Regions from separate parts of the Rhizobium sp. 01L419 genome, predicted to be linked through region 3. Evidence: riboswitches for the same ligand, from Rfam matches in the RefSeq annotation. Region 3 holds a riboswitch; each other region holds the start of a gene.

Region 1 (10,725 bases), on a different contig from region 3:
ATGCGCGAGACGATGTCGGCGCCGACCATGAAGATCGCCCCGCCAAGCGCTGTCGCCGGCAGCAGGCGGCCATGGGCTGGGCCGACCAGGAAGCGGGCGGCATGGGGAATGACGAGGCCGACGAAGCCGATGGAGCCGACCATGCTGACGACGCTTGCGGTCATCGCAGCCGTGACGGCGAGCAGGGTGAACTGCACCCGGCGCACGGCGATGCCGAGGGAAGCTGCGGCATCCGTGCCGAAGGCGAAGGCATCCAGCGCACGCACATGGGCAAGGCAGATGACGAAGCCTGTCAGTGCGACCGGCAGGGAGAGATAGACATCCGGCCAGCGCACGCCGCTCAGCGACCCCAACAGCCAGAAGAGCACGCCGCGGGCCTGTTCGGCATTGGCCGACGTGGTGACGATATAGGAGGTCAGCGCATTGAAGAGCTGCGAGCCCGCCACGCCGCAGAGAATGATGCGCTCGCTGGTGCCGCCCACACCGGCTGCCAGAATGCCGACCAGCAGGAAGGCAATGACGGCGCCGATGAAGGCGCCGGCGGAGAGGCTGAGCACGCCATAGCCGAAGCCAAGGATCATGACGCAGACGGCCCCGGTAGAGGCGCCGGCCGAAATGCCGAGCACGTAGGGTTCGGCGAGCGGATTGCGCAGCAGCGCCTGCAACACCGTGCCGCAGAGCGCCAGCGACGCACCGGCACTGGCCGCCACCAGCGCGCGGCTGAGGCGGTAATCCCAGACGATGCCCTGATGAATGCGGCTGAGCTCGAATGCCGTGCCGAACAGGCGATTGGACACCGCCTTTGCCGTGGTGGCGAGAGGAATGGCGATCTCGCCTATAGACACGGCAAGGCTCACCATCAGCCCGAGCAGGACGAAGGCGGCGATGGTGAGCGCGGCGAGCGCCCACCATTTCCTCTGTCGCAAGGCAGCCTGGCTCACTGCGTCAGACCGAAGGACTTGATGCCCTTTGCGAGCGTTTCGATACCGTCGATCGTGCGGATCGTCGGGTTCATCGACTGCGCGTCCATCATGATGAAGCGCTTGTTTTTCACCGTATCGAGTTCACTGGTGACCGGATCATTCTCCAGGAAACCCACCTTCACCTTGGGATCGTCGGCGGCATAGCGACGGCGGTCCATGGTGGCTATGACGATGACAGCGGGATTGGCCTGCGCAATGGTTTCCCAGCCGACGAGGGGCCATTCCTCTTCCGTCGTCACGACGTTCTTGGCGCCGAGCGTCTTCAGGATATAGGCCGGCGCGCTGTTCTTGCCGGCGATGAAGGCATCGCCTTTCACTTCCTTGCTGGAGAACCAGAAGACCACGGGCAGGTTCTTGCTTGAAGCGCCGGCAACGGAGGCAACGGCGGCGGCCTCGCGCGTCTTCAGGTCGGCGATCAGCGCATCGCCGCGGTCCTTGATGTCGAAGATCTCGGCGAGTTCGGCGATTTCCTGATAGATCAGGTCCATCGTGAACAGTTCCCTGCGCACGCCATCGCCGCCATCGGTGTTGATCTTGGCGACGCAATCGGCAGGCGCGACATAGGTGTTGATGCCGAGGTCTTTGAATTGCTCGCGCTTGCCGACGGAGCCTTGCGTGCCGACATGCCATTCGAATTCGGCGGCTACCAGATCGGGCTCGGCACCGACGACGGATTCGAAGCTCGGGTCGTTGTCGGCCAGCCGTTTGATCTTGCTGTTGGCCTCGGCATATTGCGGCAGGACCGGGCCGACCCAGACGGCCGTGCCGGCGATCTTGTCGGCAAGGCCGAGCGAGAAGAGCACTTCGGTCATGCCCTGGCCGATCGAAACGATCTTGGCCGGGGCCTTGTCGAACGTGACCGGCTGGCCGCAATTGGTAAGGGTGAGGGGGTATCGGGTGGCGGCGAAGGCGGGGGCTGCGAGGCCGGCCAGGCAAAAGCCGGCGAGCCCGAGCGCAAGGGAAAAGCCTGGAAGTAACTGGCGCATTGGAAACTCTCGATCGGAAGGAAAAGGGCTAGCGGACGCCGGCGCGCGCAGATGCGTGAGCCAAGCGTGGAGGGAGAGGGCTAGCGGCGGGTGGTCCAATCGGGACGGATCGCGTGCGGCAAGCGGCAGGGATTAAGGTCAATCATGTCTGCTCCTTGTCCGGGCATCCCCGCCCGGCTGATTGGATCGTGATTGACGGCAGGTCTCCTGGCTCACGGATGTCAGTCGGTCATCTGCCTTCCCGCGCTTTCGCACAGTGGCATGGCCCTGAGGCCTTGGAGTGACCGGCTCGCTTGTCATGTCCTGATATGAATGGCGCACCATACATTCCGGGATATAACCAGCAATCCGCTTACAGTTGCGGGGGCAGCCACGGTCTTGGTCCCTTTTGGGTCGTCCGCACCGTGTTCCCTATTAATCCCCTCGAAGCTCTCCTCGGGGAACCGTCGTCCTGATCTATGACGCCGCCGTGGGCGACGTCAAGCACCGGATTCGAAGTGTCCCGGGTCCGGAGTCGCTCAGTGGCTGGCGCCCGAGCCGCCGGCGGCGACGAGCGCGAAGGGCTGGCCCTCGACGGGGATCGTGCGCGTTTCCTTCAGCGTTTCGCTACTGACGAGGCGGATCAGGCTGTGGCGAGGATCGGTGATGGCGATATTATCGCCGGCCACGGCCAGCCGCGGCCGCGGATCGCGCCAATGCCCATCCTTGCTGTAGGGCTCCGTGACGGTTTCCGATCTGACGATCTCGCCCTTCACCGTATCGAGCAAGTGCAGCTTGCCGTCCTCGGTGAGGATATAGGCATTCTGGAACCGTGCCGGATCGAGCACGAAATCGACGCGGCGGGTCGGAAGGTCTATGACGCGGTAGGGTGTTTCGGTGCTGTCGGGATCGATCAGCACCACCTTGTCCTCCCCGTAATTGCCGAGGAAGAACTGCATGGAGCGCCCTCCAAGCAGGGTCGAGACCTTGCCTCGCGGCAGCGACGCGCCATAGCCGAGCATCTCCAGTTTGGGGCCTTTCGTGCCGCCGGGGCGGGCGACGAGCACGCCTTCCTCGCAACCGAAGGCGACGAGGCGGGCGGAGGTCGCCTCGCCATGCAGGCCGGTGCAGGGCGCGACATCGCCCGCCTGTTGTCCGTCATGGTCGAGCACGCGCAGGCCAAGGCGCGGCGGCAACTCGCCTTCCTTGACCGGCGCCTGCATGTTCGGCACTGAAACCAGCAGGTGATTGCCCATCGGCACCGCGACGCCGTGATGGGCGGCGATGGTGTTGAAAGCCTTCGGCTCCGGCTTTGCCTGCAGCAGGCTACTTTCCTTCAGGAGATCGAAGCGGTCGGTGCGGTCGTAGAAGATCGCCACGTCATCGCCATGCGTCACGACATGGCCCGGCTTCTCGCCCTTTATCGTCGCGCCGATCAGCTTCGGCGGCGTCACTGCGAGATCGCGATGCTCCCCATGATCGGAAAGGACAATGCCGGTATCGATGACATGAATGGTATTCTCATCGCCCTGGACGGCAAAGACCGTGCGCCCGGTGTCGCTCAGCGACAGGGCGGCATAAGCCTTGAGATCGAAGCGACCGATCTGTCTGCCGCTCGCAAGATCGATGGCGCGGACGACCGGCAGGCTGTGATCAGCCACGAAAAGCCGCCAGCTTTCTTGCTGTTCCTCCTCGGCGCGGGAAGCCGATGGCAGGGCGGCGGAGGTGAGCGCGGTGGCGACTGCGAAGACAGCGAAAAGGCGCCGGGGCATGAAATCTCCTTTAATGTAATAACATTACATCTTCGTTGTTATAAAGTTACATTTGCCTTGTCCAGTCCTGGTTGTCGGATTTTTGAGAAATTAGGGCGCTGGCCTCGTTTGATGTTTGGCCGGCTTTCATCGTGACCGGATCGCAACGTCAAGCACGAGCAGTGAGAACTGTTGCCGGTGGAGGGGAACGTCGGCTGCAGCAGGCGGCGCGGCGGCCGCCTGCTGCAGTGATGTTTTGCAATCAGTTCTTCGGCGCCGACAGTTTCTGCATGACTTCGTCGAGATTGAAGCTCGCGGGCTTCTGACGGACGGGGAATTCCGCGAAGCTTTGCAGCCATTTCCCGACGATCGCCTGCGAGGGAACGATGACGAAGGCGCGGTCGAAGAACCATTTTTCGTATTCGATGGATTCGTCGCCGCGTTCAAAGGGATCGGCCCTGAGGTTGAAGAGGAGCGGGGCCCTCAGTTCGGTGAATGGCTGGCGCCAGACGCCGATGCCCGTGTGATCCTGCGACTTGAAGACGACCTTCCAGTTCAGCACGCGCACGGCGACCAGTTCGCCATCGTCGTTCCAGTAGAGGAAATCGCGGCGCGGCGTCTCGTTTACGCTTCCAGACAGGAAGGGCATGAGATTGTAGCCGTCGAGATGCACCTTGAACGTCTTGGTGCCGGCGGTGTAGCCGGTCAGGCATTTCGCCACGATATCCGGTTCGCCTGCCGCCGCGCAGAATGTCGGGATCAGGTCGTAATGCGAGAAGGCCTCGTTGTGGATCGTTCCGGGCTTGATGACACCAGGCCAGCGAATGCATGTGGGCACGCGATAGCCGCCTTCCCAGTTCGTTGCCTTTTCTCCCCGGAAAGGCGTGGTGCCGCCATCCGGCCAGGTCATCACCTCGGCGCCGTTGTCGCTGGTATAGACGACGATCGTATTGTCGGCGACGCCGAGATCGTCCAGCTTCTTCAGGAGTTCGCCGATCATGGCGTCATGTTCGAGCATGCCGTCAGGATAGACGCCAAGGCCAGTCTTGCCGACGGAATCGGCCTTCAGATGCGTGTTGACGTGCATGCGGGTGGAGTTGAAATAGCAGAACCAGGGTGTGCCGGCATTCTGCTTGCGATCCATGAAATCGAGAGCGGCGGCCAGGAATTCCTGATCCACGGTCTCCATGCGCTTGACAGTCAGCGGTCCGGTATCCTCGATCCTGCCGTCGGCCGAAGCCTTGATGACGCCGCGCGGACCGAAGCGTTTGCGGAATTCCGGGTCCTTGGGATAATCAGGATTCTCAGGCTCTTCCTCGGCATTGAGGTGATAGAGATTGCCGAAGAATTCGTCGAAGCCGTGGTTGGTCGGCAGGAATTCATCCTTGTCGCCGAGATGGTTCTTGCCGAACTGGCCGGTGGCGTAACCGAGTGATTTCAGGAATTCGGCAACGGTCGGGTCTTCCGGCTGGATGCCGAGATCGGCGCCGGGCAGGCCGACCTTGGTGAGGCCCGTCCTGATCGGCGACTGGCCGGTGATGAAGGCGGCGCGGCCGGCCGTGCAGCTCTGCTCGCCGTACCAGTCGGTGAACATCGCGCCCTCATTGCCGATGCGGTCGATGTTCGGAGTGCGATATCCCATCATGCCGCGGTGGTAGATGCTCGGGTTGAACCAGCCGATATCGTCACCCATGATCATCAGGATGTTCGGTTTGCGTCCGGCAGTTCCTGAGGTCGTTGCCTGTTGCGCCTGTGCGGGCGCCGGTGCAGATAGCGATACGCCGGCTGCGGCCAGCGCCGTGCTCGCGACCAGCAGATCGCGGCGGCTGAGCCCTTGCCGGGTCACGGTCACGGATGGGTTCTTCGTCTCCTCTGCCATGCGGGTATCCTCCGTTGGACGACGGTTTGGACCGTCGGCCTGCACGCTAGAGACGAGTTTTAGGGCGCGGAAGTACGTTACGGTAAATGCCGGCGGGGTTTACCGTAACGTGCAGGAGAGGCAGTAGCGGGCACTTAATAAGACTGCCGCATCTAATTGCTGAGCCACGTTCACAAGCCTATCCCGCATTCTGCCGCTAATCCGGCTAATCTGCCGGCGCTATATCCCCATCGGCGCGGCTTTCCGCGTCAAGTTTCCAACAGCGCGAGGGATAAGCCATTGAGAACATCAGGATTTGCCGCAACCGATGCGAACACGCCGTTGCAACCTTTCTCCTTCGATCGCCGGGAACTGCGCCCCGAGGACGTGGCGATCGATATTCTCTACTGCGGGGTCTGCCACACCGATCTGCATATGGCCCGCAACGACTGGGGATTTTCGGCCTATCCCGTCGTGCCGGGACATGAGATCGTCGGGCGGGTATCGGCCATCGGCAGCAGCGTTTCGGGCTTCAAGGTGGGCGACAATGTCGCCGTCGGCACGATCATCGACAGCTGCATGGAATGCGCCCAGTGCCGACGCAATGAAGAGCAGATGTGCTACAAGGGCGTCACCGTTACCTATAACGGCCAGGACCGGGTGACGGGCGAGACGACCTATGGCGGCTATTCCGACCATATCGTCGTGCGCGAGGAATTCGTGCTGCGGGTGCCGGACGGGCTGGATCTGGCGCGGGTCGGGCCGCTGCTCTGCGCCGGGATCACCACCTATTCACCGCTGCGCACCTGGAATGTCGGCCCCGGCAGCCGGGTGGGCGTGATCGGGCTTGGCGGGCTCGGGCATCTGGCCGTGAAGTTTGCCTCCGCGCTCGGCGCGCATGTGACGGTCATGACGCGCTCGGAAGGCAAGATCGAGACGGCGCGCGCACTCGGCGCCGACAAGGTGCTGCTGTCGACCGATACCCAGGCGATGGAGGCTTCGGCCTTTGCCTTCGATGTCATCATCGACACTGTGCCCTACGAGCACGATCTCAGCCCCTACCTCAACCTGCTCGATGCCGATGGCACGCTTGTGATTGCCGGGTCGCTGGTCGATACGCCCAAGTTCAATAACCTCTTGATCCTCGGCGCACGCCGGCGCATTGCCGGCACGCCGAGCGGCGGCATCAGGCAAACACAGGAGATGCTGGATTTCTGCGGCCGCAAGAACATCCTGCCGGAATGCGAGATGATCGCCATGGCCGATATCGCTGGAGCCTTCGAGCGGCTGGAACGCGGCGATGTGCGTTACCGTTTCGTCATCGACATGGCGACGATGCCGGCGGCTCAGGCGGCTTGACCGGCTGACCGTTTGGGGATGGCACGCAACGCCTCGACGAAGACCGAAAGGGCCGGCGGCATCTGTCGCCGGCTCGGGTAATAGAGGGAATAGCCGGTGAAGGGCTTGCAGTAATCCTCGAGCACGCGGATCAGCCGGCCGCTCCTGACATGCTCGGCGGTGAAATCCTCGAAGACATAGACGAGGCCGGAACCTGAAAGGGCGGCCTCGATCATCATCTCGGAATCGTTGACCATAAAGCTGCCAGATACCTTCACCTCGATGTCGCGGCCATTTTCCTCGAATTCCCAGGCATAGGGGCCGGCCAACGAGGCCATGTAATAGGTCACGCAATCATGATCGGCGAGATCGTGCGGTGTTTTCGGCTGCGCAAAGCGGGCGAAATAATCGGGCGAGCCGACGACGGCGGCGCGTATGTCCGGGCCGATGCGCAAACCGATCATATCCTTGTCGATGCGCTCGCCGAAGCGGATGCCGGCATCGAAGCGCGAAGCGACGATATCCTCGAACCGGTCGCCGACGATCAGCTCCACGCGGATATCCGGATAGGTGCGATGAAACTCCGGCAGGATCGGCATGACGAGCGAGGTTGCGGCATGTTTGCCGGCGGTGATGCGCACGGTGCCGGAGGGTTTTTCCCTGAGATTGCCAAGTTCCTGCAGGCCGCGGCTGATCTCGGCAAAGGCGGGCTGGAGCGTGATCAGCAGGCGCTCGCCTGCCTCCGTGGTGGCGACGCTGCGGGTAGTGCGGGCGAGAAGCCGCATGCCGAGCCTCTCCTCCAGCTGGCGCATCATGTGGCTCAAGCCCGAGGAGGAAATGCCAAGGCGAGCGGCGGCGCGCGTAAAGCTGCGCTCTTCGGCGACGATGACAAAGGCGGCGAGATCATCGAAATCGTGGCGTTTCATTTCTGATCTGCCTTCAGGAGTGGGCGGGATTGCGGGATGCTGCTCATATATCTGGGCCGATAGGAGCAGCCCGGCAAGATGCCTGATGTCAATGACCCGACACTTGCGCATCCGTAAATCGGCAATGACATAAATATCACGTCATGCTAAAGTAGAATCTACTGATGGTGGAGGAGTTACCATGAGTATTTTCGATGGTTTAGGCGGTGTTCTCTCCGACGTTTTTGCCGGCAGGCAAGTCGATTACGTCGCGGTTGCAACCCGGATATTCGACAATGCCGGAGGGCTGCAGGGCATTGTCTCGCAGCTCAATACGGCAGGTCTTGGTGAGCAGGTCTCATCGTGGATTGGCACCGGCCACAATCTGCCCGTTTCGGCAGAGCAGATCCAGGCGGCCCTGTCCTCCGATCAGCTGCGTGATCTCGCCGCCAAGTTCGGCGTCGATACCAGCGAGGTGTCCAAGCTGCTCGCCGAGCATCTGCCGCAGGCGGTGGATGCGGCAACGCCCAACGGGACCGTCTCATAGCTTTCAAAGCCGTGCATGCCGTGAACCGCCCCAAACACGAGGATGTCTGATGATTGCGAGATTGCTTGTGCCCGCCTCCGCCGGAGCGTTGATTGCCGCCGCCTTCTTGGTTTCACCCTTCTCCGTCTCTCCGGCCTCGGCGCTGACCATGAAGGAATGCAGCGCCAAATATCAGACGGCCAAGGCCGACGGTTCGGCCAAGGACATGAAGTGGAACGACTTCCGGGCGAAGTTCTGCGGTGCGGATGCGGCCGCCGAAGATGCCGCCGATGACAAGGCAGTGGCCGCAACGACGGACAAGGAACCCGAGAAGCCGACGGTCAAGGCACCGAAGGGCGTGACCATGCCGAAGGCGATCGACAAGAAATATGCCAGCGAAACGCCGGGTAAGGGTCGGCTGCATACCTGTGTCGACAGCTACCATGCCAACAAGGATGCCGGCACGCTGAACAATCTGAAGTGGATCCAGAAGGGCGGCGGTTACTGGAGCCTTTGCAATACGGCGCTTAAGGCCGGTGGCTGAGACGCAGGCTGGCGGGGTGGCGGCCGAGGACTATTGCGGCGCCGCCTCCGCCATTTCTTCTCGCTCCTTCAGGATACGGTCGATCAGGCCCCATTCCAGGGCTTCTTGCGCCGTCATGAAGCGGTCGCGATCCATCGCCTGCTCGAACTCATCATAGGATCGGCCGCAATGCTCGGCGTAGAGGCTCGTCATGAGCAGCTTCGTCTTCCTGATTTCCTCGGCATGGATCAGCATATCGGAAGCCTGCCCCTGGAAGCCGCCGAGGGGCTGGTGGATGAGGATGCTGGCATTGGGCAGCGCATACCGCTCACCCGGTTGGCCGGCCATCAGCAGGAATGAGCCCATCGAACGGGCCGTTCCCATGCAGAGCGTGTGAACCGGCGCGCGGATGAAGCGCATCGTGTCGTACATGGCAAAGCCGCTGGTGACGACGCCACCCGGCGAGTTGATGTAGAGATTGATCGGCTTCTTGGGATTTTCGGCTTCGAGGAACAGAAGCTGGGCGCAGACGAGGGCGGAAACGGTATCGTTGATTTCGCCGTTCAGAAAGATGATCCGCTCGCGCAGGAGGCGGGAATAGATGTCGAAGGATCGCTCCCCTCTGGAGGATTGTTCGACGACCATAGGGACGAGTTGCATCGCTTCGCGCATCGGCGAACTCCAATCGTTTGGGACTATGACGGGAATGCTTGCCGCGTCAGGCGGCGAGCATGAGGGTCGGGCCGTTGCTGTTGGCGACCGATCTCGTGAGACGCTCTGATGTCGCGCCGGTCAGTTCGTGGATGATCCGCAGGCTGGTGCCGCCCGATGTATTGGGCGCGATCGCGAAGGTGACGATGCTTTCAAGGAAGGGCGGGCTGTCGTCGCGCAATCTGTAGCGAATCTCCTTGCCCGGCGTCTCGGAGAGCGATTGCGGATCGGCAAGCGCTTCCTTCGGCAGCCATCTCTCGCGAAATTCGGCGATGCTGATTGCCCGCCAGACCTTTTCCGGCGGCGCATCCAGCTCGTATCTCTGTTCGAAGCCGCTTTCCGGAGCCTCGGCCTGCACTTGGGCCTTCACCTCGTTCATTGGTCCATATCCTTCAGCAAGAGCTTGAGAGCATCGATGCGAGCCGGCCAGTAGGCGCGATATTTCGCCAGCCATTCTGCGATGAGGGCAAGCCCATCCGGATCGACCTCGTAATTCACGAAACGGCCCTCCCTCTGTTCGCGCACCAGCCGCGCCGACCGCAGCACGGCGAGATGCTGGGACATGGCCGGCTGGCTGATCTCCATGCCCTGGCGAAGCGCGCTGGCATTCAGGCTGCCGGTCGCCAGCTTTTCGAAGATCGTGCGGCGGGTCGGGTCGGCTAGTGCTCGAAAAATGTCGTGTTCCATCATAACGACACATAAGCAGATACTTATGCGATTCGCAAGTGTGTCGAATGGGCAGGGTCACTCGGCCCGATGCAATTTCTGTCGGGCCACATCCAGAATCTCATCCGCCATCTCTTCATCGGTCACAATACGCGCCAAAGTCAGCGCGCCGACCAGCATGGCGAAGGCGGCCATTCCCTTGCGGCGGCTGGCCTTGGTACCGGCGGGGCCGGAGCCGAAGACGGAGAACATGTCCTCGATCACTTTGGTGGCCGCTTCGCGCGCCTCTGGGCCGGAGCGGGCGAGCTCACTGCCGAGGGAGGAGATGGGGCAGGAGGGCACGGCTTTGCCGCCGGCCCGGGTGGCTTCGATATAGGCGTTGACGACATCGTCGAAGCTGGCCTCGTCGCGCACTTTGCGCATGCTTCCGGCGACCTGATCCCCAGCCTTTTCCAGCGCTTCGGCGACCAGATGATCCTTGCTTTCGAAGTGGCGGTAG
Region 2 (10,725 bases), on a different contig from region 3:
CAGTGCGTGTGCATGACATGAAGGTCAGGCAGCGGGTTGCCGCAATCGACGAGGCGATGAAGACGCGCAGCAGTGACTTTGCGGAGCGCACCGGCCTGCAGGAACGAAAGCTTCGCCTGCCGCTTTTCCCGACGACGACGATTGGCTCCTTTCCGCAGACGGATGATGTGCGCAAATCTCGCTCTGCTTTCACAAAGGGGGCGATCAGCGAGGCGGATTATGATGCCTTCCTGAAAAAGGAGACCGAAGCGGCGATCCGCTGGCAGGAGGAAATCGGCCTCGATGTGCTCGTCCATGGCGAATTCGAGCGCAACGACATGGTGCAGTATTTTGGCGAGCAGCTTTCCGGCTTCGCCTTCACGCAGCATGCCTGGGTGCAGAGCTATGGTTCCCGTTATGTCCGCCCCCCGATCATCTTCGGCGACATCTCCCGGCCGAAGCCCATGACAGTCGAGTGGTGGCGTTATGCGCAGTCGCTGACGCAGAAGCCGGTGAAGGGCATGCTGACGGGGCCGGTGACGATCCTGAGTTGGTCGTTCGTCCGCGACGATCTCTCCCGCGCCGATGTCAGCCGGCAGATCGCGCTGGCGATCCGCGACGAGGTGCTTGATCTCGAACAGGCGGGTGCTGCGATGATCCAGATCGACGAGGCGGCCCTTCGCGAAGGTCTGCCGTTGCGCAAAGTGGACTGGAAGACCTATCTCGACTGGGCGGTGGAAAGTTTCCGCCTGTGCTCATCCGGTGTTTCCGACGAAACCCAGATCCACACACATATGTGCTACTCGGAGTTCAATCAGATTATCGACGCCATTGCGGCCATGGATGCCGACGTGATTTCCATCGAGACCTCACGCTCGAAGATGGAACTGCTGGAAGCCTTCCGCAGCTATAAATATCCTAACGAGATCGGCCCCGGTGTTTATGACATCCATTCGCCGCGCGTTCCCGATGTCGAGGAAATGACCGAGCTTCTGACGCTGGCGCGCGAGCGTCTGACGGATGGACAGCTCTGGATCAATCCTGATTGCGGATTGAAGACCCGTAAGTGGGAAGAAGTGCGCCCGGCGCTCGTCAACATGGTGGCCGCCGCCCGGCTGTTACGTGGTGCCGCAGCGATGACTCACGTCTGAGCGCCTAATCGATTCCTGCAGAGCCGGCTATAGGTCGGCTCTCGCCTCGGCGGCCTTCTCCACAGCCTGCTGCTGTTAACCAGCCGTTATCCATGTTTTTCACAGGAATGTAGCAATTTCAAACATGCCGTAACGCGACGGACAAACCATCCGTTGACGTCAACTTCGATTCGAGTACTATATCTAGTGTTCAAGGTTCCTTCGATTCGTCAGGATTGAGGGCTAAGACGGGAATACGGTGCGTTTTGCCATGAAGGCGAAACAAGGCCGGAGCTGCCCCCGCAACTGTAAGCGGCGAGCAACTGTCCGATTTCAGGTCACTGAGGCATGATGCTTTGGGAAGGCTGCGGGCAGGGTGCTTCGACCCGCGAGCCAGGAGACCTGCCTTGAACGAGAAACGTCCACGGGCGGGGTGTCCGGAAGGTTGCGTGCATGTCAGGCGGATCAAATCCGCACCTGTTGCGCTGCCCCGAACGTCCGCATGAGCACTTCGGGGTTGAAGTCATGTCGAGAGCATCAAAACCGCCGCCCACGCACATCCTGCGAGGGATAATGCAAGGCGTGTAAAGCGCCAACTTTGTCAGATCATTCTCAAGCGTTGCCCCGGACGCCGTAAGGCGCCCGACCCTAGTTCTGCGTCCGGAATCCATTGACATCACGAGGAACATGATGAGCGTTACCGTTTACAGCAAGCCTGCCTGCGTTCAGTGCACCGCGACCTACCGCGCCCTCGATCGTCTGGGCGTAGACTATGAAATCATCGACATTTCCGAAGATGCCGACGCGCTCGATCGCGTGCGCGGCATGGGCTACATGCAGGTTCCGGTCGTCGTTGCCGGTGAGAACCATTGGGCGGGCTTCCGCCCTGATATGATCAGCGCGCTCTCCTGATAGGAGAGGAACGGTGGGCCTGATCGTCTATTTTTCCAGCCAGTCCGAAAATACCCATCGTTTCGTCGAGAAGCTGGGACTGCGCGCGGCGCGCATTCCCGTAGGCGCTGAAGACATCCACATCCGCGAACCCTATGTGCTGATCTCGCCCACCTATTGCGGGGATGGCGGCCCAGGGGTCGTAAAGGGGGCCGTGCCCAAGCAGGTGATCCGTTTCCTCAACGATGCGGAAAACCGCTCCAACATCCGTGGCGTCATTGCTGCGGGCAACAGCAATTTCGGCGAGACCTACGGGCTTGCCGGCGACGTGATCTCGCAGAAATGCCAGGTGCCGTACCTCTACCGGTTCGAGCTTCTGGGGACTGCCGAGGATGTCGCCAATGTCAAAGACGGGATGGGACGATTTTGGACACGGGGACAAATCTGACGCGGGATGCGGGCGCAAAACCGCTAAAGGCAGCGGATGCGCTGGATTATCACGCGCTGAACGCAATGCTGAACCTCTATGACGAGCAGGGCAAGATCCAGCTCGAAAAGGACCGCATGGCGGCCAAGCAGTATTTCCTGCAGCACGTGAACCAGAACACAGTGTTCTTCCATAATCTCCGGGAGAAACTCGATTATCTGGTCACGGAAGGTTATTACGAGCAGGAAGTGCTCGATCAGTATTCCTTCAATTTCGTCCGCGACCTCTTCGACGAAGCCTATGCCAAGAAGTTCCGGTTCCCGACCTTTCTCGGCGCCTTCAAATATTACACCAGCTATACGCTGAAGACATTCGACGGTAAGCGCTATCTCGAGCGCTACGAGGACCGTATCTGCATGGTGGCGCTGGCCCTTGCCGAGGGTAATGAGCAGCTTGCCCGCGATCTGGTCGAAGAGATCATCACCGGCCGTTTCCAGCCGGCTACGCCGACCTTCCTCAACGCCGGCAAGAAGCAGCGCGGCGAGCTCGTCTCGTGCTTCCTGCTGCGTGTCGAAGATAATATGGAATCGATCGGCCGCTCCATCAATTCCGCACTGCAGCTCTCCAAGCGTGGCGGCGGCGTGGCGCTGTCGCTGACGAACATCCGCGAGGCCGGTGCGCCGATCAAGCAGATCGAAAACCAGTCTTCCGGCATCATCCCCGTCATGAAGCTGCTCGAAGACTCGTTCTCCTATGCCAACCAGCTCGGTGCTCGGCAGGGTGCGGGTGCCGTCTATCTCAACGCCCACCATCCCGACATCATGCGCTTCCTCGATACCAAGCGCGAAAATGCCGACGAAAAGATCCGCATCAAGACGCTGTCGCTCGGCGTCGTCGTGCCCGACATCACCTTCGAGCTCGCCAAGAACAATGAGGATATGTACCTCTTCTCGCCCTATGACGTGGAGCGGGTCTATGGCGTGCCCTTTACCGAGATATCGGTGACGGAAAAGTACCGCGAGATGGTGGCGGATGCCCGTATCACCAAAAAGAAGATCAAGGCGCGCGAATTCTTCCAGGTGATTGCCGAAATCCAGTTCGAGAGTGGCTATCCCTACATCATGTTCGAAGACACGGTGAACCGGGCAAACCCGATCGCCGGCCGCATCAGCATGAGCAATCTCTGCTCGGAAATCCTGCAGGTCAGCGAAGCGAGTGAATTCAACGACGACCTTTCCTATAAGGTGATGGGCAAGGATATCTCCTGCAATCTCGGCTCGTTGAACATCGCCATGGCGATGGATTCGTCCGATTTCGGCAAGACGATCGAGACCTCGATCCGGGCGCTGACAGCCGTTTCCGACATGAGCCATATCTCCTCGGTGCCGTCGATCGAGAAGGGCAATGATGACAGCCACGCGATCGGCCTGGGACAGATGAACCTGCATGGATATCTCGCCCGCGAGCGCATCCATTACGGTTCGGAAGAGGGCGTCGATTTCACCAATATCTATTTCTACACGGTGACCTATCACGCGATCCGCGCTTCCAACCGCCTTGCGGTCGAGCGTGGTGCGAGCTTCAAGGGCTTCGAGAATTCGAAATATGCCACCGGCGACTATTTCGACAAATATACCGACCGGGAATGGAAGCCGGCTACCGAGAGGGTGCAGGCGCTGTTTGATGATGCCGGCATTCATATCCCGACACAGGAAGACTGGCTCGAACTGAAAAAGGCTGTGATGGCCTCCGGTCTCTATAACCAGAACCTGCAGGCGGTGCCGCCGACGGGCTCGATCTCCTACATCAACCACTCGACCTCCTCGATCCATCCGATCGTCTCGAAGATCGAGATCCGCAAGGAAGGCAAGATCGGCCGCGTCTATTATCCGGCGCCGTTCATGACCAACGACAATCTCGACTATTATCAGGATGCGTACGAGATCGGCCCTGAGAAGATCATCGACACCTATGCGGCGGCGACCCAGCATGTCGACCAGGGCCTGTCGCTGACGCTGTTCTTCCGCGACACGGCAACGACACGCGATATCAACCGTGCCCAGATCCATGCCTGGAAGAAGGGCATCAAGACGATCTACTACATCCGCCTTCGCCAGATGGCGCTGTCCGGCACCGAGGTGCAGGGCTGCGTTTCCTGCACGCTTTGATTTTGGGCTGCTGGCCGAGAGTTTCGAGCCCGTAGCCCCCTCATCCGCCTGCCGGCACCTTCTCCCCGATGGGGAGAAGAGACAAGCCGCTTGCACGGCGTCCCCCTCTCCCCATCGGGGAGAGGGCAGGGTGAGGGGGCTCCGTACTCCGTTAGAATTTGTGGAAGAAAGACCGCCCCATGAACATATCCATCAAGCCGATCTCCCGCGTGCGCGCCATCAACTGGAACCGTATCGAGGACGACAAGGATCTCGAAGTCTGGAACCGTCTGACCGGCAATTTCTGGCTGCCGGAAAAGGTGCCGCTGTCGAACGACATTCCCTCCTGGGGGACACTGACGTCGGCCGAACAGCAGCTGACGATCCGCGTCTTCACCGGGCTGACGCTGCTCGACACGATCCAGAACGGTGTCGGTTCCGTCAAGCTGATGGCGGATGCGGCGACGCCGCATGAGGAGGCGGTGCTCTCCAACATCTCCTTCATGGAAGCGGTGCATGCACGCTCCTATTCCTCGATCTTCTCGACGCTCTGCCTGACGCCAGATGTCGACGATGCCTATCGCTGGTCGGAAGAGAACGAGTTCCTGCAGAAGAAGTCGGCGCTGATCATGGAGCACTATGCGTCCGGCGATCCCCTGAAGAAGAAGGTCGCGAGCGTCTTCCTCGAGAGCTTCCTCTTCTATTCCGGCTTCTATCTGCCGATGTACTGGTCAAGCCGCGCAAAGCTCACCAATACGGCCGATATGATCCGCCTCATTATCAGAGACGAGGCCGTGCACGGTTATTACATAGGCTACAAGTTCCAGCGCGGACTTGAAAAGCTTTCCGAAGAGCGCCGGCAGGAGATCAAGGATTTTGCCTTCGACCTGCTGCTCGAGCTCTACGATAACGAGGCGAAATATACCGAAGCGCTCTATGACAGCGTCGGGTTGACCGAGGACGTCAAGAAATTCCTGCATTACAATGCCAACAAGGCGCTGATGAACCTCGGTTACGAGGCGCTGTTCCCGGCTGAAGCCTGCAAGGTCAATCCGGCGATCCTGTCGGCGCTATCTCCGAATGCCGACGAGAACCACGACTTCTTCTCCGGCTCCGGCTCCTCCTATGTCATCGGCAAGGCAGTCGCGACGGAAGACGAAGACTGGGATTTCTGAGGCCTAACTTCACGAAGCCCCTTATCATCGGGCCCGCCATCGCCCACATTCAGCGCGAGCAGATTCAGTTGAATGTGGCGTAGCGGGAGTTTTCGATGAAGTCCTCTGTCAACAAGGCCGCTGTGGCCAACGAAACCGTCGAAGGCGTGTGGCCGATCCGCCGGAGGCGGATTCTTGACTGGCTGGTGAACGAGACGCGCGGCGAGCGCTTCATCGATAATATCCTGATGGAAATGTGCGAGAAGCTGCTGGCCGCCGGCGTGCCGGTGACACGCTCCAGCCTGCATTTCCGCACAAATCATCCGCAATGGATCGGCGCGCGTATCCTTTGGGCCGAGGGTATGAAGGAGGCAAAGATCAATACGTTTGCCTATGGCGTGGAAAATACGCCGCAGTATCTGAATAGCCCGGTCAACGAGATCCACAACGGCGCCAACGAGGTGCGGAAGAACCTGGAGGATTTGTGGGAGGGCGACGACAATCCCTTCTACCAGGAGCTGCGCGACGAAGGCTATTCCGAATATATCGCCTGGCCGATCGACCACACGTTTGACAAGCGCCACGTCGTGACCTTTTCGACCAATCGACCGGGCGGTTTTACCGGCGAACACCTGGATTTTCTGCGCGACCTGCTGCCCGCCCTGACGCTGGTCAGCGAGATCCGGCTGAAGAACATCATGGCGCGCACGCTGCTGCAGACCTATGTCGGGCCGCATGCGAGTGAACAGATTCTTTCCGGCGTCATTACCCGAGGCAGTGGTACGACCGTCGGCGCGGCGATCATGATCTGCGATTTGCGCGATTTCACGGCGATCTCCGATCTCTGGCCGCGCGATGACGTCATCCAGCTGCTTAACGACTATTTTGACGCCATGTCCGATCCGATCGAGCGGCACGGCGGCGAAATCCTGAAGTTCATGGGCGACGGATTGCTTGCCATCTTCCCCCTGTCGAAGCCTTCGGCATGCGAGGATCTCCTGACGGCCATCAGGGAAGGGCAGGAGGCGATGGCACAGCTCAACGAACAGCACAAACGCCTTGGGCGTGAGCCCCTGCGTTATGGCGTGGGCGTGCACGTGGGTGATGTGATGTACGGCAATATCGGCTCGCGCCGGCGGCTGGATTTTACCGTCATCGGTCCGGCGGTCAATGTCGCCTCACGGCTCGAGAGCCTGACGAAGGAGGTCAAGCGACCAGTCCTTCTCTCCCGCGCTTTCGTCGAGATGGCCACTTGCAGCCAAGAGATGGACAGTCTCGGCAGCTTCCCGCTACGCGGGCTCGGAGAGCCGGTCGACGTCTTTGCCTTTCGTGACAAGTGATGCGAGCTTAGGCGACCGGGAAGTTGATCTGAGGCGGCAGGAGCAGGGTCTCGTTTTCCGCTGCCGGATTGCTGATTCGCTGGAGAAGCATCTGTCCCAGATGTTCGCCGGCCTTGACCAGATCTTCGTAGATCGTGTCGATCTTCGGTTGAAGATGCGTCAGGAGATGCGAGGTCTCCTTGGCGACAATATCATAGTCTTCCGCGAGAATCCGCCCGGCATCACCCATGGCTGTCACAAGCGCCAGCGCCGAGACCTCGCCCGGACAGACGAATCCATCGGGAACATCGGCTGCGGCGGCACGCGCGCGAAAGAAATCTCTGATTTCATTGGCTGGTGAATCGAGCGTGACGGCCTCCGATATTTCGTAGGCGACGCCCGCCTCGCGCACTGCGGTCATGAAGCCATGAAGGATATGCTGGCTGAAAGTCAGCCGCTTCGGTGGCATGACGACCGTGACCCTCTTTCTTCCCTTGGCGATCAGACGTCGGGTGGCCTCATAGGCAAAGGCGTAGTTGTCATAATCGACGTAAGGGTGTGGTGTGGAAAACTCGGTGCGGCCGTGGCAGACGAAGGGAAAGCCGACTTCCTGCAGCATCCGCACCCTTGCATCGAAGGGCTCCGTCCTCGTGAAGATCAGCCCGTCGGCGAAATTGTTGCGGACGATGTATTCCGCCGCTTCGAGATCCGTCGTCGACAGAAAGTTCGGGGCGACGACAAGATGATAGGACGTCTCCTTCAGCACCTTGGCGATGCCGTACATGATGGCGGTGCCGAAACCGACGACTTCCTGATGCGGATCGAGAAGAATGCTGATGACATTGGTGCGGCCAGTCTTCAGGCGCTGGGCAGCCCGGTCCGGCAGGTAGCCAATCTCGCGCGCAATGCGGTGGACGCGCTCACGCGTCTCGACCGATATCTGCGGGGCGTCGCTGAGCGCCCGCGAAACCGTTGTCACCGCAAGGCCCGTCAAAGTCGCGATGGTACGCAATGTCGGCTTGCCGCGTCTTTGCGCGTTCTCGGGATTTTCACCGCGTTGCAGTTGAGGCGATTCGGTCACTGAGGACATTCCGTGCTGGGTCGCGGCTACCTTAACACGATGCAACCGACGCGCAATCAATCTATGCAAACGATTTAAATTCTTGGGGGTTTCCTAGCCTTCTTAAAAAAATCCAGTAAAATCAGTGTTTATGCGAGTTAAGGATATTTTTCTCGGGAGTCGAGAAGGACTTGACGCCGTTGTGTTTATAACGTTTTAAATTGTTAACCGCGCTGGGAGGTGCGGTGTGGTGTCTGACCGCCGTTGCGACGGGAGGCATCTGGGCGGCTGAGGAGGGTCTCGTCGCCTAATCACGAACGGGAGGATATTCATGCGCAAGTTTTTGAGCTCGGCAGCTCTTGCTGTCGTGATGATGGCTGGTTTCGGCAGCGCTCACGCGGCTGACGTCAAGGAAGTTCAGATGCTGCACTGGTGGACGTCAGGCGGTGAAGCCGCGGCGCTCAACGTGCTGAAGCAGGACCTTTCCAAGGAAGGTTTTGCCTGGAAGGATGTGCCGGTGGCAGGCGGTGGCGGCGACGCAGCCATGACCGCCCTGAAGGCGATGGTTGCCGCAGGCACCTATCCGACCGCCTCGCAGATGCTTGGCTATACCGTGCTCGATTACGCCCAGGCCGGCGTCATGGGCGACCTGACCGAAACGGCCAAGAAGGAAGGCTGGGACAAGTCCGTTCCGGCAGCACTTCAGAAGTTCTCGGTCTATGACGGCAAGTGGGTTGCAGCCCCTGTTAACGTTCACTCGGTCAACTGGCTGTGGATCAACAAGTCCGTCATGGACAAGATCGGCGGCACGCAGCCGAAGACCTTTGACGATCTGATCGCCCTGCTCGACAAGGCGAAGGCAGCAGGCGTCATCCCGCTCGCGCTCGGCGGCCAGAACTGGCAGGAAGCCACGATGTTCGACTCCATCGTGCTGTCGACCGGCGGTCCGGAATTCTACAAGAAGGCTTTCAACGACCTCGACGAGGCTTCGCTGAAGTCCGACACGATGAAGAAGTCGTTCGACAACCTCGCCAAGATCATCCAGTATGTCGACCCGAACTTCTCGGGCCGCGACTGGAACCTGGCGACCGCCATGGTCATCAAGGGCGATGCGCTCGTGCAGGTCATGGGCGACTGGGCGAAGGGCGAATTCGTTGCCGCCAAGAAGACCCCTGATACCGACTTCCTGTGCTACCGCTTCCCCGGCACCGATGGCAGCGTGGTCTACAACTCCGACATGTTCGGCATGTTCAACGTTCCTGACGACCGCAAGGCCGCTCAGGTCGCGCTCGCCACGGCAACGTTGTCGAAGAGCTTCCAGTCCGCCTTCAACGTCGTCAAGGGTTCGGTTCCGGCCCGTACCGACGTTCCGGATACGGATTTCGACGCTTGCGGCAAGAAGGGTATTGCCGACCTGAAGGCTGCCAACGAAGGCGGCACGCTGTTCGGCTCGCTGGCACAGGGCTATGGCGCACCTCCGGCAATCGCCAACGCCTACAAGGACGTTGTCTCGAAGTTCGTCCATGGTCAGATCAAGACCTCCGACGAAGCTGTGACCCAGCTCGTCCAGGCTATCGACGACGCTCGCTAATATCCCACCGACCAAGGCTTTCCCGCACTCTTGCGGGGAAGCCACAGCCCCTGCGGTGCGGGGAGGAGATGATCACATGAGTACAGTTGCGACCACGGATCCGGTCCTGACGTCGAAGTCTTCAACCCGCACGTCCATTCGCGGCCGGCTGCAGGATGCGCTGCCGAAGATCGTGCTGGCGCCGAGTTTCCTGATCACCGTGATTTTCGTCTATGGCTTCATCGTCTGGACGGCCTATCTCTCCTTCACCAATTCCAAGACATTCCCGTCCTATGTGCTGACGGGGCCTCGCGCCTATCAGCGGCTCTGGCGCTGGACGTTCGAGAGCGATCCGCCGTCCTCGTGGTACACGTCGATCACCAATATGGGGATCTTCGGCTTCCTCTATATCTTCATCTGCCTCGGGCTCGGCCTGATGCTGGCGATTCTTCTTGATCAGAAGATCCGTGGCGAAGGCATCTTGCGGCCGATCTTCCTCTATCCGATGGCGTTGTCCTTCATCGTAACAGGTGTCGCCTGGAAATGGTTCCTCGATCCGGGCCTCGGCCTGGAGCAGACGCTGCATCATCTCGGCTGGACGAGCTTTCACTTCGATTGGATCAAGAACAAGGACTTCGTCATCTACACCGTCGTCATCGCCGGTGTCTGGCAGGCCTCCGGCTTCGTCATGGCGATGTTCCTGGCGGGTCTGCGGGGCATCGACGGTGAGATTATGAAGGCGGCGCAGATCGATGGCGCCACACCGTTCCAGCTCTACCGGCGCATCGTCATTCCACTGCTGCGGCCGATCTTCCTCTCCGCCTTCATCGTGCTCGCCCATATGGCAATCAAATCCTACGACCTCGTCGTGGCGCTGACATCCGGCGGCCCCGGCGGCTCGGCCTGGCTGCCTTCCAATTTCATGTATGAATACACGTTCAAGCGGAATGAAATGGCTGTCGGTTCTGCAAGCGCGATCATCATGCTGATGACCATCTCGGCGATCATCGTTCCCTATCTCTATTCCGAACTGAAGGAGAAGGCGCGA
Region 3 (10,725 bases):
ACGAGGTCGGCGATGTATTGCGGCGTGATCGTATCGAGGAATTCGCAGCCGGCCGGCAGGCCCATGGCGTTGATATCGAGCAGCAGGCGGCGGGCGATACGCAGGCCTTCCTCGATGCGATAGGTGCCGTCGAGATGCGGATCGTTCATCAGGCCCTTCCAGCCGACGGTCGTGCGGGGCTTTTCGAAATAGACGCGCATGACGATTTCGAGATCGCCGGAGAGGCGTCGTCGCTGCTCGACCAGGCGGGAGGCGTATTCGCGGGCGGCTGCCGGATCATGGATCGAGCAGGGGCCGATGATGACCAGCTGGCGGTCGTCCTTGCCGGTCAGGATATTGTGGATCGTGTCGCGGGTGCCGGTCACGGTCTCGGTGACCGCGGCACTACGCGGGATTTCCGAGATGATATCGGCAGGTTTGGTCAGCGGGGTGATCTCGACGATGCGAAGATCATCAATAGTGTCAGTCACGGTATGCTCTCCTGTTTGGTCATACCGTGCGGAACAAAAAAGCCGCCAGGTTGACTAGCGGCTGTTCGGGTTTGTCGTTGCGTTAGTTTCGTCTACGCACAGACCCGCATCCGCTGGAAGCAGCGGTACGAATAAAATCGCGATGCATAAACGGACGAAATCGACATGCAGCCTATGTAGCTATGCCGATGGGAGTTGTCACGCGGAATCTGTGAGAGAAAATGACCGATCCGTGAGGTTTTCAGCGGCTTTCCGCCATTGCCTCTCCTTGTGCCTCCTCCGGCTCTGCATGTCGGTTCTTGCGGCGGCGCGTCGTCAGTTCCTCGCCCGCATTGGCGGGCAGGCGCAGGAAGGTGATGCAGGCAAGGGCGGAGATCCCAGCCACCATGAAGAAGGCGATATGGAAATCGGAAACCAGCAGCTTGCCGCCGTGAAAGCTCGATGAGATTTCCAGGATCGTGCCGGCGACGGCAACACCCATGGCCATGGAGATGCGCTGGGCCACCGCATTGATGGCGGTTGCCTGGCTGCTGTCGGCCTCGTCCACATCGCCGAAGGCCATGGCGTTGACGCCTGAGAAGGCCATGGAACGCAGCAGGCCGCCGACGAGAAGACAGCCCATGATGACATAGAGCGGCGTTTCGACGGTGAAGAGGCCGTTCACACCGAGGAAGATCGCGGCGAGGAAGGTGGTCAGCGCAATGACGTTGCGGAAGCCGAAGGCATTGTAGGTGCGGGTGGCGGCGAATTTCGAGCCCATCGAACCGAGCGCGCTGACGAAGGTGATCGAGCCTGATTGCAGCGGCGTCATGCCGAAGCCGAGCTGCAGCATCAGCGGCATGAGAAAGGGTAACGCGCCGAGCCCCATGCGGAAATTCGAGGCGCCGAGGATCGATGCCCGGAACATCGGATAGCGGAACATTTTCGGGTCGAGCAGCGGATGCGGCGTGCGCCTGGCATGGATGAAATAAAGGATGCCGGAAAGGATGCCGACAGCGACGGTAACATAACCGTAGATGACGGGAACCGCCGGCAGGCTGATGACCGAAAGGCCGAAGACGAAACCGGAAAAGCCGATGCCCGACAGGAAGAAACCCGGAAAATCCATCGGCTTCGGTCTGCGCGGTTCGACAGCCGGCAGGAAGCGGGTGACGAGGATGATGCCGATAATGCCGATCGGCACATTGATCCAGAAGATCCAGTGCCAGCTGAGATAGGTCGTCAGGAAGCCGCCGATCGGCGGTCCCATGATCGGGCCGATCAGCGCCGGAATGGTGAGCCAGGCCATGGCATTCACCAGCTGGTGACGTGGCGTACCGCGTACCAGCAGCAATCGCCCGACCGGCGTCATCATCGAGCCGCCGGCACCCTGAATGAGACGGGAGATGACGAAGGCGGCGATGGAATTGGAGAAAGCGCAGGCGACGGAGCCGACCATGAAGACAAAGATCGCCAGGCGGAAAATATTGCGGGCACCGAAGCGATCCGACATCCAGCCGCTGATCGGAATGAAGATCGCTAAGGCCACGAGGTAGCTCGTTACCGCAAGCTTCAATGCGATCGGCGAAGTGCCTATATCGGCAGCAATCGCAGGCAGGCTGGTGGCAATCACGGTCGAATCCATCTGTTCCATGAACAGGGCGACCGCGAGGATCATCGGCGTTAGACGGGACACGGGCAACCGGAATGCAATGAGAATGAAGGGGCGCTTTCGGCGCCAGTCGGATTCGGGTTTCGTTCTAGGCCAGCATTTCCGGACTGTCCACGAAATGAATGTCGCATGCAGCTTGCCGCCATGCCGTTTCCACGCCATAGATCACCCTTCAGGTGCCCGCTTTCACAGGCGGGAGAATCGGGAATCCGGTGTGAGACCGGAACGTGCCCAACGCTGTAAGGCTGACGCTTGCCGCTTATCACGCCACTGGCCGCAAGGCCGGGAAGGCTGCGGCGAAGCGAATGACGCCAAGTCAGAAGACCGGCCTGGCAAGATAGACCCAACCCGCGCGGACGGCGGGCGGTTGCGTTGTTGGGGATTTGACGATGCGACCCATTGATGATGCCGCTTGCCCGGCATCCGGTTTTTCTGCGGCCGAACGCGAGGCCGTCTATCATGCGATCATGACGCGGCGCGATGTGCGTAGCCAGTTCCTGCCCGATCCTTTGCCGGATGATCTCGTCACAAGGCTGCTGACGGCGGCGCATCACGCGCCTTCGGTCGGCTTCATGCAGCCGTGGAATTTCATTCTGGTGAAGAGTGCCGAGGTCAGGGCGCGGGTGCGCGATGCTTTCGTGAAGGCGAATGAGGAAGCGGCCCGCATGTTCGACAGCGAACGGCAGGAAAAATACCGTTCGCTGAAGCTCGAAGGCATTGTCGAGGCGCCACTCGGCATCTGCGTGACCTGCGATCCTACCCGCAGCGGCAGCGTGGTACTGGGGCGCACACATAATCCGCGCATGGACAGCTATTCCACCGTCTGCGCCGTCCAGAACCTGTGGCTTGCTGCCAGAGCGGAAGGCGTCGGCATCGGCTGGGTCAGCATCTTTCGCGAGGGCGACCTGAAGGAAATCCTCGGCATTCCCGATCATATCGAGGTGGTGGCCTGGCTCTGCGCCGGCTTCGTCGAACGGCTCTGCGATCAGCCGGAACTGGCGGTCAAAGGCTGGCGGCAAAGGATGCCGCTGGAAGAACTGGTCTTCCATGACGGCTGGGGGCAGGTGGAAGGCTAGACCGCGCCGGATTGGGCCGGCGCGGGTCTGCATCATTGGGCTGGCTGGCTATCGCATTCCCTGGCGCAAACAGGGGCTTTCCAATGGCCGAAGACGAGGAAGCTCGCGGCGGCCATCAGCCAGACGCCGACGGCGCCGTAGAGCATGACTGCGCCGAATCCCTGGACGAGCGCATCATGCACCGTCGCGGCCGGGATATCGGGCAGGGAGGCGATATTGCCGGCGGAAATGCGTTCGGCAGCCAAGCGGAGATCGTCCGCCGCCATCGATGACGGCAGGACGCTCTTCAGATGCGAGAAGACGCCGTTGAAGAGGATGAAGCCCATGACGGCGATGTTGATGGCGAGCGAGATCATACGGGCGCTCATGTCGATACCGGAGGCCATGCCGGCGCGATCGCTGGAGACTGCGCCTGTCGTCGTGTTGCTGACCGGAGTGTTGGTGAAGCCCAATCCGATGCCTGAGAGCAGGGCGCCAGGCATCATGGTCAGCCAGCTTGGCTCGGTGGCGGCGCTGCCAGACTTCATCAACAGGAAGCCGAGGCCGATGGTGAAGAGACCGCCGGGAATGACGAGGCCCGGCCGGTAGCGCAGCGAAAGACGCTCGGCAAACGGCGGCACGACAAGGGTCGGCAGCGTATAGGCCAGCAGCGAGAGACCGGCGGCAAGGCTGCCGTAGCCGAGGCCGGCCTGATACCAGATCGGCAGATAGATCATGAAGGGCCAGAAGCTGATGTTCATGGCAGCCGAGCCGATGATCGCACCCGAGAAAGTGCGGATGCGGAAGACCGAGGCATCGAACATGGGCCGCGGGTTCAGCCACTCGGCAATGACGAAGGCGATAAGGCTTACCGCGCAAAGAGCGATAATGGCGAGTGCCGTGGGGCTGGCAAAGCCCAGGGCCGGCCCCTGCGTGATGAAGAAGGCGAGGCAGAAGACCGATAGTGAAAGGGTGGCGATGCCGGCAAAATCAAGCCGTCCCGCACTTGGGTCACGAGATTCCTCAATGCCGGTTACGGCGAGGGCTATGGTGATGACGGCAAGGACCGCATGAATGAGAAACACCCATTGCCAGCCGGCGGCTGCCACGATGGCAACGCCGATGATCGGGCCGAAGCCGAGGCCGATCCCGAAGATGATGCCCCACCAGCCGAAGGCCATGCTGCGGGCGCGGCCCTCCCGGAATTGATGGGAGAGAACGGCGACCTGGCAGATCAGCATGACGCCGCCGCTCATGCCCTGCAGAAAGCGGGCGGCGATCAGCAGCGAGGCATCCTGCGCAAGGCCGGCGACGAGCGAGGTCAAGCCGAAGGCGGCAATGCCGATCAGGAAGACACGCTTGCGGCCGTAACGATCGGCAAAGGTACCGGCCGCCATCAGCACCGTGGTGACGGCAATCGTGTAGGCGTTCATGATCCATTGCAGCGCGCTGAAATCGGCATGCAGCACCTTTTCAAGCGTCGGCAGAATTGCCGGGACGCTCGATATTTCAAGGCCGAACATGAGCGAGGAGAGGCAAGCGGCCATCAGGGCGATAATGCCTCTGATACGTGAGGAAGGAGGGGAGGCAGGGGTCATGCTTTGGCCTTTCGAGGTTGAGACATACAACGGTGACATCCGATGTCGTCCATTTGCGTCAGCATAAGCAGAGCTTGAACATTACAGAATTGGATGATTAACTATTTCAGACACAACAATTTCGGATAGATGCCATGACCATGCTCGATGTCGATTCCGTTCAGGCCTTCGTGACGATCGCCGAGAACAAGAGCTTCACCCGCGCCGCCAGTGAGCTTGGCAGCACGCAGGGCGCGATCAGCGTCAAGCTGAAACGGCTGGAAGAGCGGCTCGGCCACCGGCTGATCGAGCGCACGCCGCGGCTGGTGCGGCTTTCCGCACAGGGCGCGGTATTTCTTGATGCCGCACGGGAATTCCTCGCGGCCCATGACCGGGCGGTCGCCGCACTTTCCTCGTCGCGCCGTCATTTCAGGCTGGGCATTGCGGCCCATGTCGCCGGCCCGGAAGTGCCGACGCTGCTTGCACGCCTCAATGCCCATGATCCGGGGCTGACGATCGAGGTCCGGCTCGACAATTCCTGCGAGTTGCTTGCAGCCTTCGACCGCGGCGATCTGGATGCGGCGATCGTCCGTCGGGACGAGGACCGGCGCGACGGCGAGGTTCTGGCACCGGAGCATTTCGGCTGGTTCGCAACGCCGCAATTCGAATATCGCTGCGGTGAGCCGCTGCGTCTTGCAGCACTGTCGCCCAACTGCAGGGTGCGGGATGTCTGCACCCGGGCGCTCGATGCGGCGGGCATTCCCTGGGCGGAAGTCTTCCTCGGCGGCGGCTCTTCGGCTGTGACCGCAGCCGTTTCGGCCGGGCTTGCTGTCTCGACCTTTTCCTATCGCCTGGCACCCGTCGGTACGGTCGAGGTCAGCGAGCGGTTCGGCCTGCCGTCGCTACCATCCTCGGAGGTCGTGCTGCACTCGACGCTAACGGATGCCAAATCGCGCGCGGCACTGCGCACGCTGGCGGCAGCGTTCAGGGAGCATCGCGCCTCAAACTGAAGACGCTGTCCCGACGGCCGAGATCATACCCTATTGCTGTTGTTGTTGGGGCTGCGGGCCCGATGTTGCAGGATTGGCGAGATCGATCTTGCCCTGATCGCCGGCGAGGAATTGCGGGCCGACCTGACGAACCTTGTTACCGGCGGGGTCATAGGGACGATCCGCCACCTGCGGCTGCGGGGCAGGCGGCGCGCTCGCGGCCTTCGGGGCTTCCGTCTTGATCGTCGTAATCGAGCCCTTCGGTTCGGGTGCCGGCGCGTAGGCAGCCTGGCTCTTGCGCATCTGCTCGTAATAGGCAGTCAGATTGCAGGAGCAGGCGGATTTTTCGCCGGGCGCGCGGGTCTTGTAGGCGAAGGCGTTTTTCATCGCGCTGTAGGGCGTTCCCGTCGCCGTCGAGATCATGTTCGAGGTCTCGGTGCTGGAAACGTCGCGATAGAAGAGCTCCGTCTCGACGCCTGGGCACATCTTCGAGCACGTCGCCGCATCGCGGCCGAAATCCACCGAAGTGGCGTTGTTGCTGATCGGGAAGAAGCCGCCGTCGCAGGTGCGCACGCAGATGGTGCTTACAGGCGAGAGCATTTCGGCGCGCGGCAGGCCATAGTGCTCGCCGCCGCCGAGCGGAATGAACGTATCGCCGCGCATGGCCTGCTCTTCGATGCTCGGAGCTGGGGCATAGACGTCGCTCGGAGCGGGTTCGCCAAAGCTGTCGCTGTTGCAGCCATTGTCTTCGAGTGCGGCCATCAGGCCCTCGCGGGCCGCATCCGTACCGGACTGGCGCAATTCGTTGCGGCGATCCTGAAGGAAGCTGATATTGTCCACCATCTTGGCTTCAGCCTGCTCGAGCTCGGTGCAGAAGCCGGCATTCTCGCCGCCGACGACCACCATGCTGCCTGAGGTACAGCCATACCGACGCAGATCGCCGCGCACCTTGCGCAATTCCAGGTTCTGTTCGGCAAGCGCGCCCGCATATTGGCGCATCTCCGGGCCGTTATTGCCGATCGATTGCGGCAAGTCGGCAAGGCGCCCACGCAGATCCTCGCAGATCGCATTGGTCTGCGCCACCGCAGGAGCCGCGAATGCCAGATAGAAAACGAGATACAGGTTTCGGCGCTTCACGACGTCGTTCCGGAAAGAGAAAAGCATTTATCTGTCGATTGCGGCTTCAATCCACCGCGCTTTGTCTTAACGTATTTCCCTTAATAAGCTCGGAGTAATTCCTAGCGCATTTTTGCGACCTTATCCAGCAAGCCCGATGGTTCCATTCCCATCTCTCCTGCACCCGCCCGGAAAAAGGTTCATAGCTAAACAGCTGACATGACAGATATTTCTGACGAAGCTGCCGCCGCGGAAACGACTTCGGCAATACCGGATGCCCGAGGCGGACTTCACGTTTTCGTGGACGGTTGTTTTGAGCCCGGCTCCCGCCACGGGGGATGGGCCTTTGTCGCCTATCGCGATGGCGTCGAAATCGCATCCGGCTTCGGCGGCGCAAAGGATACGGCCAATAACACGATGGAAGTGACCGCGGTGCTCGAGGCGGCAATATGGATCAACCGCACAGCAGCTGATGCAGCGGCGGTCATCTGGTCGGATTCCGTCTATGCCGTGGAAGGCTGCAACGGCTGGCGTCCGATCTGGAGAAACAATGGCTGGAAGAAAAGCAACCCGAACGGCAAGGCCAGAAACCGGGTGATATCAGATGCGAAGATCTGGAAGGCCCTCGATGTCGAGCTAACGCAGAACCCGATGATAGGTATCGCCTGGTGCAAGGGCCATTCAGGCACCGATGGCAATGAGCGCGCCGATGCGCTGGCTGATCAGGGACGCCGGTCGATACGGAGTCCCTGATTTTGAGATGGGCCCGATTTCAAATGAGAACGGGCAACCGGCTCACGCCGGCTGCGATGCCTCGACGACAGCAAGCGCCGCCATGTTGACCACGCCGCGCGAGGTCACCGACGGCGCCAGGATATGGGCGGGCATTGCCGTGCCGAGCAGGATCGGGCCCACATGCAATCCGTCGGTCATCGACTTGACGACGCCGAGCGTGATGTTGGCCGCATCGAGGTTCGGGAAGACCAGCAGGTTGGCTTCGTCATGCAGCGTCGTGTGCGGCATGACACGACGGCGCAGCTCCTCGGAGATCGCGCTTTCACCGTGCATTTCACCGTCGACTTCGAGATCGGGGGCCGCCTCGCGCACCAACTGCAGCGCATTGCGCATTTTGGTAGCGCTTTCGGATTCACGCGAGCCGAAGTTCGAATGCGAGACGAGGGCGGCGCGCGGCGTGATGCCGAAACGCTTGATTTCCTCGGCAGCGAGCACCGTCGCCTCGGCGATTTCCTCGGCTGTCGGATTGAAGGTCACATAGGTGTCTGTGAAAAAGGTCGCACCGCGCTGCGAGATCATCAGACTGAGAGCTGAGAAATCACAGACATCCTTACGTTTGCCGATGATCTGGCGCACGTCGCGCAGATGTTTCTCGTAACGGCCTTCGAGGCCGCAGATCAGCGCATCCGCTTCACCGCGCTTCAACGCCAGGGCGCCGATGACGGTCGTGTTGGTGCGCACGATGGTGCGGGCGGCTTCCGGGATGACGCCTCGGCGGCCGACCAGCTGCAGATAAAGATCGACATATTCGCGGAAGCGCGGATCGTCCTCGGGATTGATGACCTCGAAATCCTGCAGCGGACGAATGCGCAACCCGTAGCGCTTCAGGCGCGTTTCGATGACCTGCGGACGGCCGATGATGATCGGCTCGGCAATGCCTTCTTCAAGCAGCACCTGGGCGGCGCGCAACACGCGCTCGTCTTCGCCTTCGGAGAAGATGACGCGCTTGCGCTCTGCCGTCTTCGCGGCCGCAAAGATCGGCTTCATGATGAAGCCGGAGCGGAAGACGAAGCGGTTCAGCTGGTCGAGATAGGCATCGAAATCGGCGATCGGGCGACGCGCGACACCGCTTTCGGCAGCGGCCCTGGCGACGGCAGGCGCGATGCGCAGGATGAGACGCGGGTCGAAGGGCGAGGGGATGAGATAGTCAGGGCCGAAAATAGGGGTTTCGCCGGAATAGGCGCGGGCGGCGACGTCCGAAGGCTCCTCGCGGGCCAACGCTGCGATGGCGCGCACGGCGGCCATCTTCATTTCCTCGTTGATCGTCTCGGCGCCACAATCCAGCGCGCCCCTGAAAATATAGGGGAAGCAGAGGACGTTATTGACCTGGTTCGGGAAGTCCGACCGGCCGGTGCAGATCATCGCATCGGGCCGCGCGGCGCGGGCGAGATCCGGCATGATCTCCGGCGTCGGGTTGGCGAGCGCCATGATCAGCGGCTTGTCGGCCATCTGCGCAAGCAGTTCCGGCTTCAGCACGCCGGCAGCGGACAGGCCGAGGAAGACATCGGCGCCACCGATATTATCGGCGAGCGTGCGGGTGTCGCTCTTCTGGGCGTAGATCGCTTTCCACTCGTCCATCAGCTCGACGCGGCCTTCATAGACGAGGCCTTCGAGATCGTGGACCCAGATGTTTTCGCGCTTGGCGCCGAGCGTCACGAGCAGGTTCAGACAGGCAAGTGCTGCCGCACCGGCACCGGAGGCGACGATCTTGACCTCGTCGATCTTCTTGCCGGCGAGTTCCAGCCCGTTGAGGATCGCGGCGGCAACGATGATCGCGGTGCCATGCTGGTCGTCGTGGAAGACCGGGATCTTCATCTTCTCGCGCAGCTGCTTCTCGATCTGGAAGCATTCCGGTGCCTTGATGTCCTCGAGGTTGATGCCGCCGAAGGTCGGCTCCAGCGAAGCGACGGTGGAAACCATCTGCTCGACACTTGCAGCATCCACTTCGATATCGAAGACGTCGATGCCGGCGAATTTCTTGAAGAGAACGGCTTTACCTTCCATGACCGGCTTGGAGGCAAGCGGACCGATATTGCCGAGACCGAGAACGGCAGTACCGTTCGAAATCACGGCGACGAGGTTGGCGCGGGACGTGTAGTCGGCCGCCTGTTCCGGATTGTCACGAATGGCGAGACAGGGAGCGGCAACTCCGGGAGAATAGGCGAGCGCCAGGTCGCGCTGGTTGCCGAGCGGCTTGGTCGCCTGGATTTCCAGCTTGCCGGGGCGCGGATAGCGGTGGAAGAAAAGCGCCTGTTCGTCGAGGCTGCCGCCCGACAGATTCGTTTCCGTCTTGGCTTTTTCCTGGGATTTTTCCTGGTGATCCATCGCCGCTTCCAATCGTCCTTCAAAGTCTTTTGAAGACTCCTCCATACATCAATCGACCGGCCTGGACAGTACGGAAATGGCCGCAGGGGAACTTTTTGACCCGGACGGTAAAGGGGAGCTGACATTAGAGCCTTCCCTGATCAGATTGCAGCACTTCACCAGGGACGCTCTGACCGGTGGATTGATCGGCTTCGCAGGGCTTTCCTGCGTTTTGTCATCTTCCTGATACACGAGTCTGATTTTGGAAGGCTAGACGAAGAACGATGGGACACGAGCGGAAAGGCTTGTGATAGACATGATGGAACCCCGGCGCTTCCGCACCCTCTTCATTTCCGATGTGCATCTCGGCTCCAAGGCTGCGAAGGCAGATTTTCTGCTGGATTTCCTTAGGTATCACGAGGCCGACACGATCTACCTCGTCGGCGATATCATCGATGGCTGGCGCCTGAAGCGCAGCTGGTACTGGCCGCAGGTCTGCAACGACGTGGTCCAGAAGCTCTTGCGCAAGGCGCGCAAGGGTACGCGCGTCGTCTATATCCCCGGCAATCACGACGAATTCCTGCGCGCCTTTCCGGGCACCCATTTTGGCGGCATCGAAGTCGTCGACCGCATCATCCATGACGGCGCCGACGGCAAGAAGTACCTTGTCCTGCATGGCGACGAATTCGACGTCGTCGTGCGCAACGCCCGACTGCTCGCCTATCTCGGCGACTGGGCCTATGACACGGCGATCCGCATCAATATCGT

Evidence for each region. Region 3 has a riboswitch for cobalamin ahead of bluB (5,6-dimethylbenzimidazole synthase). Riboswitches for the same ligand answer to the same signal wherever they lie in the genome.
Region 1: it holds a riboswitch for cobalamin, as region 3 does, so the genes downstream of both, AC1DUP_RS22785 (ABC transporter substrate-binding protein) here and bluB (5,6-dimethylbenzimidazole synthase) in region 3, are expected to answer to the same signal.
Region 2: it holds a riboswitch for cobalamin, as region 3 does, so the genes downstream of both, nrdH (glutaredoxin-like protein NrdH) here and bluB (5,6-dimethylbenzimidazole synthase) in region 3, are expected to answer to the same signal.

The regions. Positions count from the first base shown of each region.
Region 1 covers NZ_JBFTSM010000012.1:78,464-89,188, forward strand. Annotated here, with positions in the region: gene AC1DUP_RS22780 (FecCD family ABC transporter permease) at 1-941, opposite strand, end outside; gene AC1DUP_RS22785 (ABC transporter substrate-binding protein) at 938-1,969, opposite strand; cobalamin riboswitch at 2,150-2,432, opposite strand; gene AC1DUP_RS22790 (hypothetical protein) at 2,488-3,720, opposite strand; gene AC1DUP_RS22795 (arylsulfatase) at 3,962-5,578, opposite strand; gene AC1DUP_RS22800 (NAD(P)-dependent alcohol dehydrogenase) at 5,858-6,916, shown strand; gene AC1DUP_RS22805 (LysR family transcriptional regulator) at 6,904-7,821, opposite strand; gene AC1DUP_RS22810 (YidB family protein) at 8,003-8,347, shown strand; gene AC1DUP_RS22815 (hypothetical protein) at 8,397-8,870, shown strand; gene AC1DUP_RS22820 (ATP-dependent Clp protease proteolytic subunit) at 8,901-9,521, opposite strand; gene AC1DUP_RS22825 (SRPBCC family protein) at 9,568-9,939, opposite strand; gene AC1DUP_RS22830 (ArsR/SmtB family transcription factor) at 9,936-10,250, opposite strand; gene AC1DUP_RS22835 (TetR/AcrR family transcriptional regulator) at 10,305-10,725, opposite strand, start outside.
Region 2 covers NZ_JBFTSM010000028.1:19,630-30,354, reverse strand. Annotated here, with positions in the region: gene metE (5-methyltetrahydropteroyltriglutamate--homocysteine S-methyltransferase) at 1-1,130, shown strand, start outside; cobalamin riboswitch at 1,307-1,533, shown strand; gene nrdH (glutaredoxin-like protein NrdH) at 1,800-2,021, shown strand; gene nrdI (class Ib ribonucleoside-diphosphate reductase assembly flavoprotein NrdI) at 2,035-2,448, shown strand; gene nrdE (class 1b ribonucleoside-diphosphate reductase subunit alpha) at 2,427-4,595, shown strand; gene nrdF (class 1b ribonucleoside-diphosphate reductase subunit beta) at 4,775-5,749, shown strand; gene AC1DUP_RS34040 (adenylate/guanylate cyclase domain-containing protein) at 5,845-7,068, shown strand; gene AC1DUP_RS34035 (LacI family transcriptional regulator) at 7,076-8,137, opposite strand; gene AC1DUP_RS34030 (ABC transporter substrate-binding protein) at 8,439-9,698, shown strand; gene AC1DUP_RS34025 (carbohydrate ABC transporter permease) at 9,775-10,725, shown strand, end outside; gene AC1DUP_RS34020 (carbohydrate ABC transporter permease) at 10,725-10,725, shown strand, end outside.
Region 3 covers NZ_JBFTSM010000034.1:22,220-32,944, reverse strand. Annotated here, with positions in the region: gene AC1DUP_RS35500 (3-deoxy-7-phosphoheptulonate synthase) at 1-470, opposite strand, end outside; gene AC1DUP_RS35495 (MFS transporter) at 712-2,127, opposite strand; cobalamin riboswitch at 2,279-2,468, shown strand; gene bluB (5,6-dimethylbenzimidazole synthase) at 2,511-3,197, shown strand; gene AC1DUP_RS35485 (MFS transporter) at 3,230-4,774, opposite strand; gene AC1DUP_RS35480 (LysR family transcriptional regulator) at 4,909-5,763, shown strand; gene AC1DUP_RS35475 (DUF2865 domain-containing protein) at 5,794-6,879, opposite strand; gene AC1DUP_RS35470 (ribonuclease H family protein) at 7,078-7,611, shown strand; gene AC1DUP_RS35465 (NADP-dependent malic enzyme) at 7,654-9,978, opposite strand; gene AC1DUP_RS35460 (UDP-2,3-diacylglucosamine diphosphatase) at 10,274-10,725, shown strand, end outside.